Regions from separate parts of the Streptomyces sp. NPDC087215 genome, predicted to be linked through region 1. Evidence: predicted binding sites of a transcription regulator. Region 1 holds the regulator's gene; the other holds the start of a gene.
The links. The regulator HspR, encoded in region 1, represses chaperone genes until heat shock. The targets are predictions, from matches to a motif close to TTGAGNNNNNNNNNCTCAA.
Positions count from the first base shown of each region.

Region 2: lon (endopeptidase La) is a predicted target of HspR. The motif match lies at 1,161-1,179, and genes of this name have one in related genera.

Region 1 is NZ_JBIUZD010000003.1:484,254-487,458, reverse strand. It holds gene ACIO92_RS11705 (helix-turn-helix transcriptional regulator) at 1-938, shown strand, start outside; gene ACIO92_RS11700 (hypothetical protein) at 1,055-1,522, shown strand; gene ACIO92_RS11695 (heat shock protein transcriptional repressor HspR) at 1,655-2,098, opposite strand; gene dnaJ (molecular chaperone DnaJ) at 2,103-3,205, opposite strand, start outside.
Region 2 is NZ_JBIUZD010000005.1:289,447-292,651, reverse strand. It holds gene ACIO92_RS16650 (hypothetical protein) at 107-841, opposite strand; gene lon (endopeptidase La) at 1,202-3,205, shown strand, end outside.

The DNA of each region.
Region 1 (3,205 bases):
AACTATGCGACCTGGGCAAGGAGCTCTACGCGAGCGCCCTGCGCACCGGCCGGATAGCCCGTGCCGACGCCGAGGCGGCCCCCTGCCTGAAGGAACTGTCCCTCCTGCACCCGGACCCCGACGACGGCGAATGGCTGCACCCGGTGCCGCCCTCGATCGCCCTCAACCAACTGGTCCACCCCATCGAACGGGAGATACAGGTCCGGCGGCAGCACGCGATCGCCCTGGCCGACGCTTTCGAGCCGTTCATGGCCATCCACACCCAGGACCCCTCCGGCACCCAGGCCATCACCGTCCTCGAAGGCCTCAGCGTCATCAACGCCACGCTGGACCGCGTCATGGACGAGTGCACCACCGAACTCCTCACCATCCAGCCCGGCAGCGGCCGCCGCCCCGAGACCCTCGAAGCCGCCCTCCGCAGACTCGCCCCCCTCCTCGACCGGGGTGTCCGGATGCGGACCCTCTACCAGCACACGGCCCGTCACCATCCCGCCACCCTCGCCTACGTCGAGCGGGTCGCCCCCTACGGGCTCGAACTGCGCACCCTGGAAGAGATCGTCGACCGGCTGATCATCGTCGACCGCAAGGTCGCCTTCGTGCCCGCGCGCAGCGACCGCCAGGTCGCCCTCGAACTGCGCCACGAGGGACTCGTCCAGTACCTCGTCGGCGTCTTCGACCAGTTCTGGCTGCACGGCGTCCCCTGGGAGGAAGTGATCCCCTACAGCCCCTCCGTGGACGGCATCGGCGGGGTCCAGCGCTCCATCGCCAAACTCCTCGTCGAGGGCCACGTCGACGAGGCCATCGCCCGCCGCCTCGGCATGAACGTGCGCACCTGCCGCGCCCACATCGCCAAACTCGCCGCCACCCTCGGCAGCGGCAGCCGGGCCCAACTCGGCTACCTCATCGCCCAGTCGGGCATCCTCGACCAGGACACCTGACGGCCCGGAGGCCGGACCGGCCCGGACCGGACCGGCCTCCGGGCCGCGCACCCCGCCGCTCCGGCCCCCGCCCGGCCCCCGCCCCCGCCCAGCCCCGAACGGGAACACCGCACACCGTGTACGCACAGATCGACCTCGACGGACCCGCCGGAACCCTGAGGGTCTCCGGGTACGAGCTCCCCACCGTGGAGCTCGTACGGGCCCCCGGGACCCGCCCCGACGCCCACACCCCCATCGGCACCCGCAGGGCCGCGCTGCTCGCGCTCACGGTCGACGGGGAACCGGCCCGCCTGAGGCCCGCGCGCGGGCGGCTCCTGCGGTACTCCTACCGGGTGGACGTGCGCACCGACGGCGTCCACTACCGGCTGGTGCCCTGCGGGTCCGACACCAGCCGGCTGCTCCGGGACGGACGGCGCCTGGGCACCCTGATCCGTTCGGGCGGCGGCCTGATCATCGAGCGCTGGGAGAGCGCCCCCACGCCCCGCGACCGCGCCCTCGGCACCGCGCTGGCCGTCGCGTTCGGGACCGGGGCGGCCCCGTGGTGGGAGACGGTCGGCGGCATCGCGGTCGAACTCATCTTTTAGTCAGGGGCGCCCTCAGGGACAGGGGGTTCCCCCTCAGGGGCGGGGCCCGTCCCCGCAGCCGCCCGAACGGCCCCGGAAACGGCGTGAGGCCCCTTCCCCCGGAGGGGAAGGGGCCTCACACGACCCGTTTCGTCACTCGCCCCGCTTGGGACGCCAGACCACCAGCGCGCTCGTCTGCTGCACGTCCTGGTAGGGCACCAGGTCGCGCCGGTACGAGGCGTGCACCTGGGCCTCCCGCTGCCGCATCGCCGCCGCGGCCCCGTCGACGGCCGCCGACAGCTCCGCGATCCGGCTCTGCAACGCGGCGACCTGGTGCTCCAGTTCGATGATCCGCTTGATCCCGGCCAGGTTGATGCCCTCGTCCTGCGACAGCTGCTGCACCTGACGGAGCAGCTCGATGTCACGGGCCGAGTAGCGCCTGCCCCGGCCGGCCGTACGGTCCGGGGACACCAGACCGAGCCGGTCGTACTGCCGCAGGGTCTGCGGATGCAGACCCGAGAGCTGGGCCGCCACCGAGATGACGTACACCGGCGACTCGTCGGTCAGTTCGTACGGATTGCGTCGGCGTCCGTCCACCGGGTCACGCTCCCTTCGCGGCCTGGAACAGCTCCGCCCGGGGGTCCTCCGCGGCGGTCGCCTCGCGGTAGGTCTCCAGGGCCTCACGTGCCTTGTCGTCCAGTTCCTTCGGCACCGCGACCTCGACCGTCACGAGGAGGTCGCCCCGGGTGCCGTCCTTGCGGACCGCGCCCTTGCCACGGGCGCGCATGGTCCGGCCGTTCGGGGTGCCCGCGGGCAGCTTGAGGGTGACCGGGGGACCGCCGAGCGTCGGCACCTTGACCTCGCCGCCGAGCGCCGCCTCCGTGAAGGAGACCGGCACGGTCACGGTGAGGTTGTCGTCCTTGCGGCCGAAGACCGGGTGGGCGTCGACGTGCACGACGACGTACAGGTCACCGTTCTGCCCGCCGCGCTCGCCCGGCGCTCCCTTGCCGCGCAACCGGATCTTCTGGTTGTCGCTCACGCCCGCCGGGATGCGGACCTGCATGGTCCGCGAGGACTTGGCGCGCCCGCTGCCCTTGCAGACATCGCACGGGTTCTCCGCGATCAGGCCGCGGCCCTTGCAGTCCACGCACGGGTCGGTCAGCGAGAAACCGCCGCCGCTGCCGCGCGAGACCTGCCCGGTGCCGACGCAGGTCGGGCAGACCCGGGGGGTGCCGTTCTTGTCGCCGGTGCCGGAGCACGCGGTGCACGGCTGCTGGCTGGACATCCGCAGCGGCACGGTGGCGCCCTCGATGGCCTCGGTGAAGCTGAGCGTCACCTCGGACTCGATGTCCTGGCCCCGCCGGGGCTGGGTGCGGGGACCCGCGCCGCCGCCCCGGTTGAACAGCCCGCCGAAGACGTCCCCGATCCCGCCACCGCCGCCGCCGAAGCCGCCGGCCCCGCCCTGGGTGCCCCCGAAGAGGTCGCCCAGGTCGAAGTTGAACGAGCCGCCGCCCCCGGGACCGCCGGTCCGCAGGCCGCCGTTCCCGAAGAGGGCGCGGGCCTCGTCGTACTCCTTGCGCTTCTTGGGGTCGCCGATGACGTCGTTCGCCTCGGAGATCTCCTTGAAGCGCCCCTCGGCCTTGGTGTCGCCCTTGTTGGCGTCCGGGTGGTTCTCGCGGGCGAGCTTCCGGTACGCCTTCTTGA
Region 2 (3,205 bases), on a different contig from region 1:
GGGCGGTGGCGTGTCGCGTTGTGGGAGTGGGAGCGGGAGCGGGAGCGGCCGAGCCGGGCGCGGGAGCCGGAGCGGCCGAGCCCGGCGCGGACCGCTGGGTTCTTCCCTATCCGGCGCTGACCCGGTCGGCGACGGAGAAGTCGGTTTCGCAGTCCGGGCAGGTCGCGTTCCCGAAGACGTAGGTCAGCACGTGGGCGACTTCGTGTCGGCCGTCGGTGAGTGCGATGCGGTGGAGACGCGCGCCGATGCCTTCGAGGTCCGCGGGGACCGTCGCGCGGAGCGGGCGGGTTTCGATGATGCCGTCCGACAGGGCGTAGTCCTCGCTGGTGCAGAAGAACCCGAGTTCACCCAGGACGACGAACAGGTCGGTCTCGCAGCCGGGGCAGGAGATCTCGTATTCCTCGTTCCCGAGTCCCCGGGCCAGGGTCTCGCTCCATCCCGCGACGCCCTCGAAGCCGAGCATGGATTCCAGCAGGTCGATGTACTCGGTGCGGTCGGTCGCGGTCCTGAGGTGCCGGTTCACCGATGCCAGCAGGGTGGCGATCTCCGCCGAGTGCTGTGTGCGGACATCGCCCGCTCCGCGCGGTTGCCCGGCGCCCGCCATGATGGCCCCCGCCAGGCCCAGGGCGTTCACGGCTTGTCCTCGGTCCTCGTTCTCGGCCATGTCGGCCAGCCAGGGCAGTGCCGCGAAGCTGGCCGAGTAGACGCTGCCTTGATGGCAGAGCGCGGACCACAGGTCGTTCCAGAGCCCTGAATCGGGCTCGGGCGCGATGCGCGCCAGCAGGGCGGGTATGTCTTCGGCGCATCCGTAGGCGTGCCTGAGTCGCTGCCAATCCGTCATGCCGGGATCCCGTCACGCTCGTGGCCGCCAGGAACGATCAGGCGGCTGCCCGTCGGCCCTCGCCCCCGATCGTCACCGGCCACCCCGGCCGACCGGCTGTCCGGTCCGTGTTCGGCGCGGAGCCGCAGCGCCGACCTGCCGGCCTGCTGACCTCGGACCCGCGCCCAAAGGCCGCTCCGCAGAACGAACGAGCCGGACGAGCCGGACGAGCCGGACGAAGAGGGAAACCGCAGAACGAGGAGATCCGCGTCGAAGGGCGGGGCGGAAGTGATCGCTCAGAGCGAACGGGCGGGCGGGAACATTCCCCGGCTCACATGCATTGAGTGCACATAGCTCAACTTGACTGCCGAAGGGGAGATCATGGCTTCTGAGTCCAAGCCGTCTGTGGCACTCACTCTGCCGGTGCTGCCGCTCGACGACGAGGTCGTGCTGCCCGGAATGGTGGTACCGCTCGACCTGTCCGACGCCGATGTGCGCGCCGCCGTCGAGGCCGCCCAGGCCGCCGCGCGGCCGGGTGCGGGCAAGCCCAGGGTGCTGCTCGTGCCCCGCGTCGACGGGACCTACGCGGGGACCGGTGTCCTCGGCACCGTCGAGCAGGTCGGACGGCTGTCCGACGGCGACCCCGGCGCCCTGATCCGGGCCATCGGCCGCGTCCGCATCGGCGCGGGCACCACCGGCCCCGGCGCCGCGCTCTGGGTCGAGGGCGCCACCGTCGAGGAGACCCTGCCCGAACCGCTCCCCGGCCAGGTCACCGACCTGATCAAGGAGTACAAGGCGCTGGCCACCAGCTGGCTCAAGAAGCGCGGTGCCTGGCAGGTGGTGGACCGCGTCCAGCAGATCGAGGGCGTCGGCGCCCTCGCCGACAACTCCGGGTACTCGCCCTTCCTCAGCGTCGAACAGAAGGTCGCCCTCCTGGAGACCGCCGACCCGGTCGCCCGGCTGAAGCTCGCCACGGCCCAGCTCCGCGAGCACCTCGCCGAGCAGGACGTCGCCGAGACCATCGCCAAGGACGTCCAGGAGGGTGTGGACAAGCAGCAGCGGGAGTTCCTGCTCCGCCGCCAGCTCGAAGCCGTACGCAAGGAACTCCGGGACCTCAACGGCGAGGCCGAGGGCGACGAGTCCGACGACTACCGGGCCCGGGTGGAGGCCGCCGACCTGCCCGAGAAGGTCCGGGAGGCCGCCCTCAAGGAGGTCGAGAAGCTGGAGCGGTCCAGCGACCAGTCCCCCGAGGGCTCCTGGATCCGCACCTGGCTGGACACCGTCCTCGAACTGCCGTGGAACGAGCGGACCGAGGACCGGTACGACATCCGGGGCGCCCGTGCCGTCCTGGACGCCGAGCACGCGGGTCTGGACGACGTGAAGGAGCGCATCACCGAGTACCTGGCCGTCCGCAAGCGCCGCGCCGAGCGGGGTCTCGGCGTCGTCGGCGGGCGGCGCGGCGGGGCCGTCCTCGCCCTCGTCGGCCCGCCCGGCGTCGGCAAGACCTCCCTCGGCGAGTCCGTCGCCCACGCGATGGGCCGCGAGTTCGTCCGCGTCGCCCTCGGCGGCGTGCGGGACGAGGCCGAGATCCGGGGCCACCGGCGCACCTACGTCGGCGCGCTGCCCGGCCGCATCGTCCGGGCGATCAAGGAGGCCGGGTCCATGAACCCGGTGGTCCTGCTCGACGAGATCGACAAGGTCGGCTCCGACTTCCGGGGCGACCCGGCGGCGGCCCTCCTCGAAGTCCTCGACCCGGCGCAGAACCACACGTTCCGTGACCACTACCTGGAGGTCGAGCTGGACCTCTCCGACGTCGTCTTCCTGGCGACCGCCAACGTCCTCGACGCCATCCCCGAGGCCCTCCTCGACCGGATGGAACTGGTCAGGCTCGACGGCTACACGGAGGACGAGAAGGTCGTCATCGCCCGTGACCACCTGCTGCCCCGGCAGCTGGAGCGCGCGGGTCTGGCGCCCGGCGAGGTCGTCCTGGAGGAGGCGAGCCTGCGGAGGCTGGCGGGCGAGTACACCCGTGAGGCCGGGGTCCGCACCCTGGAGCGGGCGATCTCCCGGCTGCTCCGCAAGATCGCGGCCCAGCACGAACTGGGCGACCGCGAGCTGCCGTTCACGGTCGGCCCGGACGATCTGAGGGACCTCATCGGGCGACCGCACCACGTGCCCGAGTCGGCGCAGGACCCGGCGGAGCGCAGGACCGCCGTGCCGGGCGTGGCCACCGGGCTCGCGGTGACCGGCGCGGGCGGCGACGTCCTCTTCGTCGAGGCGTCCCTCGCCGATCCGGAGACCGGCGGCGCCGGGCTGACCCTCACGGGCCAGCTGGGCGACGTGATGAAGGAGTCGGCGCGGATCGCGCTCTCCTTCCTCCGCTCG